3 regions of the Exiguobacterium sp. s142 genome follow, and region 1 is predicted to be linked to each of the others. Evidence: riboswitches for the same ligand, from Rfam matches in the RefSeq annotation. Region 1 holds a riboswitch; each other region holds the start of a gene.
What was found. A riboswitch is a leader RNA that binds a small molecule or an ion and turns the genes downstream of it on or off. The one in region 1 is predicted to bind thiamine pyrophosphate.
Positions count from the first base shown of each region.

Region 2: it holds a riboswitch for thiamine pyrophosphate, as region 1 does, so the genes downstream of both, thiT (energy-coupled thiamine transporter ThiT) here and KNP77_RS07470 (YkoF family thiamine/hydroxymethylpyrimidine-binding protein) in region 1, are expected to answer to the same signal.
Region 3: it holds a riboswitch for thiamine pyrophosphate, as region 1 does, so the genes downstream of both, thiW (energy coupling factor transporter S component ThiW) here and KNP77_RS07470 (YkoF family thiamine/hydroxymethylpyrimidine-binding protein) in region 1, are expected to answer to the same signal.

Region 1 covers NZ_JACSMB010000006.1:56,803-61,533, reverse strand. The annotation lists gene rlmN (dual-specificity RNA methyltransferase RlmN) at 1-210, shown strand, start outside; gene KNP77_RS07485 (SMP-30/gluconolactonase/LRE family protein) at 374-1,255, shown strand; gene KNP77_RS07480 (hypothetical protein) at 1,268-1,534, shown strand; gene KNP77_RS07475 (GTP-binding protein) at 1,870-3,063, shown strand; TPP riboswitch at 3,129-3,229, shown strand; gene KNP77_RS07470 (YkoF family thiamine/hydroxymethylpyrimidine-binding protein) at 3,309-3,902, shown strand; gene KNP77_RS07465 (ECF transporter S component) at 3,895-4,470, shown strand; gene KNP77_RS07460 (ABC transporter ATP-binding protein) at 4,463-4,731, shown strand, end outside.
Region 2 covers NZ_JACSMB010000001.1:395,867-400,597, reverse strand. The annotation lists gene pknB (Stk1 family PASTA domain-containing Ser/Thr kinase) at 1-256, shown strand, start outside; gene rsgA (ribosome small subunit-dependent GTPase A) at 300-1,184, shown strand; gene rpe (ribulose-phosphate 3-epimerase) at 1,186-1,842, shown strand; TPP riboswitch at 1,862-1,961, shown strand; gene thiT (energy-coupled thiamine transporter ThiT) at 2,036-2,608, shown strand; gene KNP77_RS02045 (thiamine diphosphokinase) at 2,608-3,195, shown strand; gene rpmB (50S ribosomal protein L28) at 3,252-3,440, opposite strand; gene KNP77_RS02035 (Asp23/Gls24 family envelope stress response protein) at 3,693-4,055, shown strand; gene KNP77_RS02030 (DAK2 domain-containing protein) at 4,078-4,731, shown strand, end outside.
Region 3 covers NZ_JACSMB010000023.1:28,363-33,093, reverse strand. The annotation lists partial or broken gene KNP77_RS14665 (zinc ribbon domain-containing protein) at 17-229, shown strand; partial or broken gene KNP77_RS14660 (GNAT family N-acetyltransferase) at 330-680, shown strand; gene thiW (energy coupling factor transporter S component ThiW) at 724-1,212, opposite strand; TPP riboswitch at 1,276-1,374, opposite strand; gene KNP77_RS14650 (hypothetical protein) at 1,399-1,719, opposite strand; gene KNP77_RS14645 (aminoglycoside phosphotransferase family protein) at 1,764-2,732, shown strand; gene KNP77_RS14640 (hypothetical protein) at 2,733-3,479, opposite strand; gene KNP77_RS14635 (ribonuclease FAU-1 family protein) at 3,689-4,228, shown strand; gene KNP77_RS14630 (tetratricopeptide repeat protein) at 4,278-4,731, shown strand, end outside.

The DNA of each region.
Region 1 (4,731 bases):
GACAAGTCTTACGTCAACTTGATCCCATACAACCCGGTCAACGAGCACATCCAGTACGAACGGAGTACGACCGAGGACATCATGGCGTTTTACGACGTCTTGAAAAAACGGGGCATCAATACGGGCGTGCGTCTCGAGCACGGGACCGATATCGATGCGGCGTGCGGCCAATTACGCAGTAAACAAATGAACGTCGAAGGCGCCAAATAAACGAGCGCTCCGAATCGAAACCGATTCGGAGCGTTTTTATCGTGCCCGGGCGTATAATGCGTCAGACGAGAAATATCTTTAAACATTTTTGTGAATGATGAATAGTCCTTACCCCCTCAGGGAATAGTCTTTTGATATCAAAGCAGAGAGTGGAGGCAATTCAATGGAGACAGTAAACGCTACGTTATGGATTCGAGTCAGAAACACGCTCGGGGAAGGGCCTTGCTGGGACGCTGAACTGAAGCGGTTCTACTGGGTCGATATCGAAGGGCACGCGCTCTGGTGGTACGATGAGAAAGAAGATGAATTATCTTCGTTTGATATGGGACAGCAGGTCGGGTTTGTCGTCCCTAAAGTGACCGACGGCGTGATCGTCGGATTGAAGGATGGTATCTATGAGTGGGATGAAACGTCGAAACAACTCGATAAACTCGTAGAACTTGATGACCGGGAAGGTGTCCTTCGCTTCAACGATGGGAAAGCCGACCCGTACGGTCGTGTCTTCGCCGGGACGCTCCACTTAAAAGACGAGTCTGAGCAGGCGACGTTGTTCCGCTTGAACCGCGACGGCACGACCGAGGTCATGTTGAGCGGATTGACGTTATCGAACGGGTTGACGTGGTCACCTGACCATACGTCGTTTTACCATATCGATACGCCGACCGAGACGGTTCGCAAGTTCCCGTTCGATTTGAAAACGGGCACGCTCGGGGAAGGTGAGGTCGTCATTGATTTCAAGAATGAGGACGGGTTCCCGGACGGCATGACGTCGGATGAAGACGGCTTTTTATGGATTGCCCACTTCGCAGGCGGGCGCGTCACGCGGTGGAATCCGGAGACGGGTGAAAAAGTGCTTGAAGTCATCGTCCCGGCGCCGAACGTCACGTCGTGTAGTTTTATCGGGGATGACTTAAAACAATTGGCGATCACGACGGCACGGGAAGGCATGGACGACGAGGCGCTCGCCGCTCATCCGGATGCGGGTTCGGTCTTCAAGATCGATACGGACGTGAAAGGGATGCCACTTTATCGGTTTGGACGTTAAGGAGGGACGGCTATGGTGAAGCGATTGCTCGTGCGAGCGGGAATCGGATTGGCACTAGCGGCGGTGGCTCGGGTCGGGATTCAAAAGATATTGGACGACCGGGCCCGGAAAGAAGACCATACGTATCTTGAACCAAAGTGGGACGAGACGCCGAGTGTGGATGCCGATAAGGATGATGACGAGGTCGGTTTGACGCAACTCGATTCGATTTATCGGGCCGAGTGGCAGGCGAACACGTATCCTCGCTCCGAGGCGGAACGGAAAGCGTTAGAAGAATAACCGGTACGAAGAACATATCCAGAGCTTTTTCTTCGGCCATCGAGGCCTCAGAAAAAGACAAATGGCCGCTAGATGGCGACCGTTTGCGTTGCTCGTTCGATGGCGCCCCGACTCCTGCAGGAAAGCAATCCGACGGAGACCCAGCAGCGACGCGAGTCGCGATGCGGCTCCGGGATTGCCTGCGGAAAGCGTGGGCGCCGGAAGGACGAGCGATAACAATCATGTTAGTCAACAAGAAAACACGCTCCTTTTGAGCGTGTATTTTTGTTGACAACGGACGTGATCCCGTTCATTATCTAAAATGTAATGATTACGATTTAAAGGTGGTATACATCATGAAACGAATTCCGATCACAGTCTTGTCCGGATATTTAGGAAGTGGCAAGACGACGTTGCTCAATCATATGTTGAACAATCGGGATGGTAAAAAATATGCCGTCATCGTCAACGATATGAGCGAGCTGAACATCGATGAGCGATTGATTGACGGAGCAGGTTTTTCACGGACGGACGAGAAGTTGGTGGAGCTGTCTAACGGCTGCATCTGCTGCACGTTGCGAGAAGATTTACTCGAGGCGGTCAGCGAGATTGCGAACGACCGACAGCTCGACGGCATCATCATCGAGTCGTCAGGTATCTCGGAACCGATCCCGGTCGCGCAGACGTTTACATATGCGGATGACGCCTTGGGTATCGACTTGACGAGCCGTGTGTATGTTGACGCGATGGTGACGGTCGTCGACGCATATCGATTTTTAAAAGACTTCAACTCGGGCGAATCGCTGCATGAACGGAAACAGGCTGTCGACACGGGTGACGTCCGGGAAGTCGTCGATTTGCTCGTCGATCAAGTCGAGTTTGCCGACATCATCGTCCTCAACAAGGCGGACCGGGTCACGGAACCGGAACTGCACGAGATCGAAAGTCTGTTGCGCGCGTTAAACCCGGCGGCGCGACTTTTGACAAGTACGTACGGGAACGTATTGTTGTCCGACCTGTTAGACGTGAACTTGTTCGACTTCGACCAGGCGATGCATGCCGCCGGATGGATCCAAGAGCTCGAGACAGACGACCATACCCCTGAAACCGAAGAGTACGGCATCAGTTCGTTCGTCTATCGCCGCCGCCGTCCGTTCCACCCGGAGCGTTTACATGCGTGGATCGAACAGTTCCCGGAAGAAGTCGTCCGGGCGAAAGGTTTTTTATGGATCGCCTCACGGAACGACATCGCTTGCCTGTTCTCCCAAGCGGGGTACGCGTCGACGCTCGAACATGCCGGCCGTTGGCTCGCGACGCTTCCTGACGCGGAACGAAAGCAGATGTTTGCCGCCGAACCAGAGCTTGAGGCCGATTACATCGAACCGTACGGCGACCGCCAGACGGAGCTCGTCTTGATCGGTCACCGAATGGACCGAGTGCGCGTCGAGCTTGAACTTGACGCCTGTCTACTGTCAGACGAAGAAATGGCGTCAGACTGGACAACGTTACGGGATACGCTTCCAGGAAACGGAATCGCGACGTTTTCATGATTTAAACGTTTACAATTCAGAATCGAACGGCTATACTTTTGCTTGCATGAACAACCGCATACATTGGACTACACTAGGGGTGCTTCGGCTGAGATGTGAGCATGGCTCCAATCCCTTATAACTCGATCCAGGTAATACTGGCGTGAGGAAGTGTGGCACTTTTTCTGATGGATTGATGATTGGATAAGTGGCCGCATTCTCATGGATGCGGCTTTTTTGTGTAACCAAATAAGGGGGGAATCATCATGAATCAACAATGTGGAACGAGCCCGATCGTCGGGTTCCGCTTTACGCTAAGCCCGATGACGTCAGAGTTCATACCGGTCATCAAAGGAGCACTCAAAGAAACTGATTTAAGCAACGTCTGGAGGCACACGGACGATGTGTCGACCGTGATTCGCGGTCGGGCCGAGCACGTGTTTGACGTCGCGAAAGCAGTCTTGTCACACGCAACGAAGACAGGGACCCACGTCTCGATGAGTGGAACGTTCTCGGTGGGCTGTCCGGGTGACACGGCCGGGGACAATCTGCTCGACGTAACGACTGAACCTGTGAACGGGCGGGTAGGTGCGCAATACGTCTCTTCACAGTTCGCGCTCTACCCGCTCGGTGATGACGATTACATGGACATCATCTATGAAGAGGTCGATTTCGCGAAAGCACGGGGTGTCTTCAATGACGCGATGCATTATGCTTCAGGAATTCACGGAGACATCGAGCCGGTGTTCGCGTTTTATGAGGCGACGTTCAACCGTGTTCGCGAGAAGTCGAGCCACGTCGTCATGACGGTCACGTTCAGTGTGAACAGTCCGTCACACGAGGGACGCATCGATGCTTAACTCATGGAAGTTGAAAGAAATCGTTTTGTTGTCGATTTTATCGGTCGTCTTTGCCGTCGTCTATTTGGCGTTCGTCCATGTGGGGAACTTGTGGGCCGGCTTGATCGGGCCGATCGCCTATGAATGGATTTTTGGGATTTGGTTCATCGTCTCGATTATTACCGCCTACATCATTCGAAAGCCAGGCGCCGCCTTTTTGTCGGAAGTGCTCGCAGCGTCGATCGAGATGATGATCGGCAATGCGATCGGTCCGCGCATCATCCTCGTCGGCATCATTCAAGGACTCGGCGCCGAAGCGGCGTTCGCACTAACCGGGTATAAGCGGTATGACTTGTGGGTGCTCATGCTCGCCGGATTCGGTGCGGCAGTGACGAGTTTCGCATATACGTACGTCATGGGAGGTCTCAGTGCGCTCAGTCCGACGTACGTGGCTTTGATGTTCGCACTACGGGCGACGAGCGGGATGCTCATCGCAGGGATCGGCGGGAAGATTTTGAGCGACTTGTTGCTTCGAACGGGTGCGCTAGAAGGATATGCCGTCACCCGGCAGAGGAAGGCACATGGTTGAGACCGAGCGTCTGGCGTTTCGTTTCCCGGGAGAAGAACGCGACGTATTGACAGATATCACACTTCGTCTTAAGGACGGCAGGACGCTCATCACCGGGGCGAGCGGGTCGGGGAAGTCGACTTTGTTCGCCTTGTTCAATCGGCTCTACCCGGACAACTGTGATGGGATTGTGACGGGGCGATTGCATCTATTCGGTCGGTCCTATGCCACGTATCGGCCTGGCGAGGTGAATCGCCGCGTCGGGACGGTGTTTCAAGACCC
Region 2 (4,731 bases), on a different contig from region 1:
GATCGAGCGAGAAGTGGACGTCGAAATCGAACCGCCGGCAGAAGGTGACGAGGCGGAGCCGGTCGAAGTCGTCATCCGTACCGTCGATGCCCGTGGTGAGATCGAAGTGTTGCGTGATATGATCACAGAAACGACGACGTATTCCTATACGCTCGTCATTGCTCCGGACGAAGTCGGTACCGCGACGATTGAAGTCGAGGGAGAAGTCGTTCGGACCGATACGGTGACATACGCCCAAGCAAAAGATTCACAATGAAGAGGTGGCGTGCGCGTCACCTCTTTTCTAAGGAGGAAACAGGATGAAAGGAACGATTATTCGCTTGCAAGGTGGATTTTATGATGTCATGACCGAAACGAAAGTTGAAATCAGATGTCGCGCCCGAGGAAACTTCCGGAACCGAAACATTTCGCCCGTCGTCGGGGACGACGTCGATATTCAAGACCAAGGGGACGGGACCGGCTACATCATGGCTGTCGATGAGCGATCGAACCATCTCGTCCGTCCGCCGATCGCCAACATCGATCAGGCGTTTCTGCTCTTTTCCGTGAAAGAGCCGGCGTTCTCGTTTCATTTGCTTGACCGCTTTCTCATTTTGATCGAATCGAAGCAAGTTCACCCGATCATCGTGTTGACGAAGATGGACTTGTTGCTAGAAGCTGAGAAGGAAAAAATTAGTGCGGCGGCAGCGCTATACCGTTCGATCGGCTATCAAGTCATTGAGACGTCGACCGAAGACGGAGCTGGGATCGAGCTCATCCGCAGCGCGTTCAAAGACAAGACGAGCGTATTCGCCGGACAGACCGGCGTCGGGAAGAGTTCGTTGCTGAACGCGGTCGCACCGGAGCTTGAACTCGCGACTGGTAAAATTTCGAAAGCGCTTGGCCGCGGGAAGCATACGACGCGTCACGTCACGCTCATCACACTCGCGGACGGGTTCGTCGCCGATACACCTGGATTCTCGAGTCTTGAGTTCCCGGAAGAACTTGAAGTCGAGGAGATGCGTTGGTGTTTCCCTGAATTCGTCTTGCGGCACGATGACTGTAAATTCCGTGGTTGCGCCCATTTGAACGAGCCAGGTTGTGCCGTCAAAGCGGCGGTCGAGGCCGGAGAAATCGCTTCCACCCGCTATGCGAACTATGTTACGTTTATGGAGGAATTAAAAGATAGACAACGGAGGTACTAACATGATTAAAATCGCACCATCGATCCTGTCGGCCGATTTTGCCAACCTTGAGGCAGAGGTCAAAGCGGTCCAAGAAGCAGGGGCCGATTACATCCATTTTGACGTCATGGACGGTCAGTTCGTGCCGAACATCTCGATTGGACTGCCGGTACTCAAAAGTTTGCGTGACAAGTCGGACATGGTATTAGACGTCCATTTGATGATTGACCAGCCGGAACGGTTCGTCGAGGACTTCGTTCAAGCAGGCGCCGATATCGTCACGGTCCATGTCGAGGCGACAAACCATTTGCATCGCGTATTGCAACAAATCAAAGGAGCCGGCGCCAAGTGTGGTGTCGTCTTGAACCCACATACGCCGTTGTCATCAATCGAGCACGTGCTCGGTGATGTCGATATGGTGTTGCTCATGACCGTGAACCCTGGCTTTGGCGGCCAAGCGTTCATCGAAGCGGTCGTCCCGAAGATTGCGGCGCTCAGCGAGATGCGCCAAGCGCGTCGTCTCGACTTCGAGATCGAGATCGATGGCGGGGTAAATCCTGCGACGGCAAAACTTTGTATCGACGCAGGTGCCGACGTCCTCGTTGCCGGTTCAGCCATCTATAACGAACCGAGCTATAAAGACGCAATCGATAGCATTCGCAACGCGTCTCGTGTATAATCGTCTGTAGAACAACAAATATTGTCGCAAGGGGTGTCACATCTGTGGCTGAGAGGCATGAGCTAACCCTTTGAACCTGTTCCGTTCACACGGACGTAGGGATGTGGCGAAAATGCACGTTGCTACACGATAGCAGCATGGCGTTTACGTCATGCTGCTTTTTGTCGTTCACTCATATCAAGGAGGGAATAAGATGAAACAACGTTTAAAACTACAGGCGCTCATTGAAATCTCGCTGTTCGCCTCGCTCGGACTGATCTTTGACATGCTCATCCCATATCGGTTGCCGCAAGGCGGAGCAGTCAGCTTGGCGATGCTGCCGATTCTCGTGATGGCTTATCGGCATGGATTGAGAGGCGGACTCGCGACAGGCGCGCTCGTCGGGACGCTACAACTGTTATTTGGGGCCTATATCTTCACGCCGGTCCAGTTTTTACTCGACTACACGGTCGCCTACGGCCTCGTCGGAGTCGCCGGCATCTTCGCCGGGCAAGTCAAACAGTCGGCAAAAGACGGCGCCAAGAAAACGCTCACGTTCTATTTGATTCTCGGGGCGTTGATCGGCTCGGCGCTCCGCTACGTTGCGCACGTCGTCTCCGGCATCGTCTTCTTCGCCGAGTATGCGGAAGGACCGGTCGTCTTGTACTCGCTCGGCTATAACTTGACGTATATGTTGCCGTCGTTCCTCGTCTCGGCGGTCGTGATCGTGCTCTTGTTCACGTCGGCGCCGCGTTTCGCGACGCTCGCGACACGGGACATCAGATAATGCGTGTCTTGATTGTGGCTGCGAGCCCGGAAGCGGTCCCTGAGCTTCCTCGGAACGCCGATTACGTCATCGGCGTCGACGGCGGCTATCATACGCTGCTCGACCGTGGGATGAAGCCGGACCTGCTCGTCGGTGACTTTGATTCGTTCACAGGCACCGTGCCGGAGGAAGCTGTCCGTTATCCGTCTGAAAAAGACGTGACCGACCTTGAGATCGCTCTCGAGGCGGCACGAGGGAAAGGGGCGGACGTGATCGACGTGTACGGTGCACTCGGGGGCAGACTCGATATGACGCTCAGCAACGTCGGTCTGCTCGAGGCGTACCCCGAGATGCGGTTGTTCGCAGACGGGCAAGAAGTGCGCCTCGTCGGAAAAGGGGACTATCGTCTCCCGCGTCGTCCTGACCATTACTTGTCGCTCGTACCTTGGAAACGGGCCTCGGTCTCGATTCGTGGCGTCAAGTACCCGCTCGAGAACCATGACGTCGTCAGCCATGAGGCGCTGACGATCTCAAACGAGTGGTCGGCGGAAGAGGCGGATTTGCTCGTTCATAGCGGCAACGTCTTGATTATGTATATAAAGAAATAAACAAAAAAATCCCATCGGCGCATGCCGCTGGGATTTATTTCGTTCGTGTATGGTAATTATACGCGTTCAACGAGACCTGATTTAAGAGCGCGAGCTGAAACCCAAACTCGTTTAGGTTTACCGTCAACGAGAATGCGAACTTTTTGTACGTTTACACCCCAAGTACGTTTTGTCTTGTTGAGTGCGTGCGAACGGTTGTTACCTGACTTAGGTGACTTACCTGTTACGTAGCATTTACGTGCCATGCGTTTCCCCTCCTTTTTTATGTGGGTTCGTCCTAATAGACACTCGTTTATATTAGCATGGGTTTTTTCACGATGCAACTAGAAAATAACCGGATGACAAGAAAAAAACTTGACATTACGGATGAGGATTTTAATAATGAATGAGGGTTGCGGTTACAATTGACCGAGTTTAGGGGCATGTCCTTTTAATAACTAGGTACTTATTGTAGAATATACTGTAGGAATCATTCCGAATAAAGGAGGCTACTCCATATGGCAATTGAAATGAAGACAACATATGGCAATATTGATATCACGAACGACGTGGTCGCGACACTCGCGGGCGGTGCGGCGATGGAATGTTTCGGCGTCGTAGGAATGGCGTCACAAGCTCAACTGAAAGACGGGATCGCAGAACTGCTCAAACGTGAGAATTATGCGCGTGGCGTTGTCGTACGTCAAGATGGAGAAGACGTACATATCGATATGCACATCATCGTGAGCTACGGGACGAAAGTGTCGGAAGTCGCTTACAACGTGCAAAGTCGTGTAAAATACACGCTCGGTGAAACTTTAGGATTAAACGTTTCGTCGGTAAATATATTCGTACAAGGCGTTCGTCTGACGAATGACTGACGAGAACGAAGGAGGATTTGGTGTGGGGTTAAAACGTTTAGATGGATTGGTGTTTGCGCAAATGGTCGCAAACGGTGCAGCCAACTTGAGCCAAAATGCAGATTACGTGGATTCGCTTAACGTCTTCCCGGTCCCAGACGGCGACACGGGAACGAACATGAATTTGACGATGACTTCAGGTGCGAAGGAAGTGGCCGCACTCGACACAGCGAACATCGCTGACGTGTCATCGAAGTTTGCCCGCGGCCTACTTATGGGGGCCCGTGGGAATTCGGGTGTTATTTTGAGCCAATTATTCCGTGGTTTCGGTAAATCGATCGAAGGAAAGACAGAATTGTCGACACTCGACTTTGCCGAGGCACTCAAACGTGGCGTCGACACGGCATACAAGGCGGTTATGAAACCGGTTGAAGGAACGATTTTGACGGTTGCTCGTGAAGCGGCCGACGAAGCGCTCCGTGCCTCTGAGTCGACGAGCGACTTCAATGAGTTCATGGAGCAAGTGATCACGGAAGCGAAAGCGTCGCTCGAGCGGACACCTGATTTGTTGCCGGTCTTAAAAGAAGTCGGTGTCGTCGACTCAGGCGGTCAAGGTCTCCTCGTCATCTATGAAGGGTTCCTCGCGAGCCTTGAAGGGAAAGAGCTCGAGAAGCCGCACGCACCGGTCATGGATGCC
Region 3 (4,731 bases), on a different contig from region 1:
CTTAAAACTATCATTTATAGTCAAGGTCGGGAAGACGTTCGCCTCGAGCCAGCTCTGTTCAGGTTGCGGCCATCAACACAAAGACGTGAAACATCTCGGCTTGCGTGAATGGACGTGCCCGAACTGCGGCGCCCACCACGACCGCGACGTGAACGCAGGACTCAATCTCAAACGAGAGGCCGAACGCATCCTGGCCTCTTCAACCGTCGGGACGACGGGGTTAGCCTGATCAGGTTTCGGTCGTTCGACCGGATGACTCAGGAATCCCTCACCTCCAAGCGCAGCGTAGGTGGGGGTAGTTCAACGAAACGAACGCGGAATCGCTCCGGGAGATGGACGTCGACGTCAAGCACGCGTGGGCATGCTACGCGCTCTGTCGAAACAATCAACCGGTCGGCTTTATGATGATTGGGGCCGAGAATAAGGCGGAGCGTTACGTCTGGCTCGACCGGTTTATGATTGATCTGGATGAGCAAGGGAAAGGCATCGGGTCAACATTTTTGCAACTTGCGATTGAGTGGATGCAAGATCGATTTGATGTCGATGACATCGTCCTCAGCCTGCATGCGACGAACGAACCGGCGAAACGATTTTACGCGAAAGGCGGATTCGTCGACAGCGGCTTGATTGATGAAGCGAACGGAGAAGAAATCTGGGTGTATCACGTAAAACAGGGATAACCGTCACAAGTCGGCTGTCCCTGTTTTTGTGATTCTTGTTCAATTATCGCTTCACCGTAAGTGGACGCAACTGTTTGACGCGGGCGAGGACGATCCAGCCGAGGATGGCTCCGGTCACACTCGAGGCGAGGAAGGCCGGGAAGAAGAACAATGCCCCGAACTCGGAGCCCATTAAGATTTTCGCATACGGGACGGCGATGAGCGAGGCAATGACGCCCGTCCCGATGACTTCACCGAGCGCAGCGAAAGCGACCCGGTTCGTCCGCACGTAAAATAGTCCGGCAAGCAAGGCGCCGATCATACCACCTGGGAAGGCGAGCAACGACCCGGTCCCGGTCATGACACGGACGAGTCCGGTCACGAACGCGACGAGGACGGCACCAATCGGACCGACGGTGACGGCGGCGATGACGTTCACCATATGTTGCACCGGATAGGCCCGGGCGACACCGGTCGGGATGGAGATGAACAGGGAGCCGATGATGGCGATGGCGATGAGCATCGCCATCCAAGTGAGTTGTTGAATACGCATGTAGTGTCTCCTTTCAAAATGAAAACGCCACTTCTCCAAGTGGAAAAGTGGCGTGGACAGACAGACGTATCCAAGCCACTTCCCTACGCTGGTATGAGCCAGATCAGGTTCGAAGGGTCCGGCAGTTGCCGTCTCAGCCCGAAGGCTCCCCTAGTGGTCGTTTATTGGTTTGAGTATAGCATAACGTTATTTTGTTGCCTCAATTTTTCGCGGTCGGAAGATGAAATAAATGATAACGCTATACAGGGCGTATAAAAACAGGGAAAACACGAGATTGATGACCCACGGGAGTGTACCCATAAATACGGTGACCGAGGCGTTACGGAACCAGCCGAGTGAAAGACATAGTCCGACAAAGCTGAGCACGATCGTCGTCCAAAAGCTGATATCTGGACGCCTCGACACGCGGCGAACGACTAGACCAATTATGAAGCTGAAGACAGCCGTCGCACCTAAATACATATAGAGTAGCGCATCGACCGGGTATGAATAATAGACAACGTCCATATTATTTCCTCCTAAACGAAGTGTGGTGAAAGGAAGTGAGGTCAGTGAGAGATGCGATCCCATGGCGTGACGAGTCTTACCGTGAACAGTTCGAGCACTGGCTCGATGGCCATGTGCCAGGCGTGACGTGGCGGGTTGTGAAAGATACCGACTTGACATACTTGATGTATGGAGAGTACGGAGCAGACCGTTACTACGCCAAGGCGGTGACAGCAATCAGTGGTGGCGAGGCTGAACTGTCGATGCATCTAGCCGAACGGCATCCGGGACTCGTCCCGGAGGTCATCGCCATTGCCGCGACACGCAACTGGCTACTTATGCGAGACATCGGCGGGGATGCACTTCGTGAATACCCCAAGCACAGTCGGTACAAAGCGGCTGTGCGTCAATATGCGAAACTACAGAGAAAAGAAGCGAATTACATGGATACGCTTTTGGCCTACGGCATCCCGGACCGGCGTCCGGCTCGTCTAAAAGAAGAGATACGGACGTATTTACCCGAGTTATGTACGGGGTTAGATCGAGATAAGGCAGAGGCGGTGCTGGCGCTCCAAGACGAACTCCTCACCATGTGCGACGAGCTCGCGACTGGGCTGCCGATGAGTCTCGAGCACGGCGACTTACATGGCGGCAACATCTTTTGGCGCGAACAGAAGGATGACTTATGTATTCTCGATTGGGGCGATGCGACCGTCACCCATCCGTTCTTCAGCGTCCGTGTGTTTTGGAACGCGCTCTACGACTTGTTGCCAGAAGACGATGAAGTCGCATGGTATGAACAGATTCAGAAGATGCGTACCGTCTACTTGGCTGAGTGGGAAGGTGTGGCGCCTCGGGACGTGCTATGGCGCCATTTGTTGATCGCTGAAGAGCTCGGTTGCGTGTATCGGGCACTGTCGTGGCATGTATATGTTACCAACTATCGGTATGATCCGTCCGAGTCAGCCGATAAACCGGCCCAATGGCTTAACTTGTTCCTCGAGTATCGGGACTTGAAACGTCGCGGTACGTGATCACTCGTTCTTCTCGAGCAGGTTTTCATAATCCGTCTCGTTCCAAAACAGCTGGGCGATCGACTCCGGTGCTTTCAAAATCTCACCGTCTTGGTCGTAGACGATAGCGTAGCCGTTTTCGATCTCAAAGACGATCAAGTCGGCCGTCACTTCCTTGACGCCGTTCCCGGCAATGATGACGTTCTCGATTGGGTCGCGTGCGACTTGAACTCCCCATTCGTCGAGCTCGACGATGAGCGCTGACGTGTAGGCATGGCGGTCGTAAATCGATTGAAACTCGTCTTGCGTCAATGTGACGTCGGTCGGGGGGGCACTCGTCCCGTATTTGCGCTTCTCAATCTCCTCAACGAATTGCGTGAACGACTCTTCTTGCCAAAAGAGTGGTGCGACCGACTCGGGACCGTTGGCGATCTCACCGTCTTCATTCTCATAGACGGTCGCGTACGTGCCGTCGTCGAGCTTGAACGGATAAATATCGGCGTATGTATGATGGATCCCGTCCCCGGCGATGACGACGCGTTCGAACGTCTCACGGAACGGTGTTAGCCCTTGGTTTTCGAGCGCTGCTAACAAGTCTTGGGCAGTCTCGTGTTGGTCAAAGACGTCTTTGAAATCTTCTCGTGTCCATTCGATCGTCGCTTCTTCATCTTGTTCGTTCATATCAGGAGAGACGATTGGTTGCTCGGCTTGATCGGTACAACCTGTCAGCAAGAACGCGCTTAAGCCAAGTAGTCCTAATCGTTTCATAAAACAACCCCCTAGTAAGTTACATTATTTCCCTATTTTACATTAGCGTAGCATGTATGAAATAGGATGAGAACCTGGATACTTTCTCATCTAGGGCAAATGGAATCGCTACCTCGTCTGGTTCAATCCACACAATCTGTACGATTGAACAGGGGAATGTCGACTTTTGGCGAACACATTTAGGAAACTGATTTAAAGGAGAGAGAGAGATGCCAAAACGAAAATTTGCCAATCGTCGTGATTGGGAACGCATATTAAAAAATCGATACGCACAAATGGAGGTGCGGGACGATCGCTTCTCGGGCACCGTCGCCCTCTTTCAAATTGACGCCGTCCGAGCCCCACAATATAAGATGCATCAAGGAAAGGAGTTCATCGTCGCCGACGCAGGTTACGCGTGGCTCCAGTACTTCTCAGAACATGAACCGTTCGGGGTGACCGTCATGTTCGATGACCGGGGCAACATCGTCCAATGGTACATCGATATCGTCGAGGGGATCGGGTATGAGGATGGGATTCCGTACATGGATGACCTCCTGCTCGACATCCTCATCTTCCCGAACGGTGACGTCGTCCGTAAAGACGAGGATGAGTTCGAAGCGGCAGCCAAGTCAGGTGAGCTCACGCCGGAGATGGTCGACCGTGGCTGGCGTGATTTCAAGGCGACGCTCGATCGGATCGAACGCCGCGACTTCGTCTATTTTGATTTAGCGAACGAGCATTACGAGCAGTTGAAGCAAAAGCTTTGAGTCTTCCCGTACTGCTTTTGGTACAGTGAAAGAACAGGGGGGAAGATAGATGAAACAAATTGATCTCGAGAAGTGGCCGCGTAAAAAGCATTATGAGTTTTTCAAGGCGTTTGACGCCCCGCATTTCAACGTGACGGCGAACGTCGACGTGACGAAGCTACATACGTTCGCGAAGACGCGCGGACAGTCATTTTTCAAGCTGTTCTTATACGGCGTGGTGAAGACGGCGAACGCCATCCCTGAACTTAGGTACCGGATGCGCGGTGACGTGGTCGTCGAGCATGATGTCGTCCATCCATCGTTCACCGTCATGATGGATGATGACGTCTTCAATTTCTGTACGGCGACGTATAAAGACGCGTTTCCCGACTTCATGGAGGAAGTGGCCGTGCGGATGAGCGGGGCGAAACGAGAAGTCGTCGTCGGAGATGACGAGCCGGACAGCCTGCTCTATATTACGAGCGTGCCTTGGCTCACGTTCACGAGCATCAGTCACCCGACGA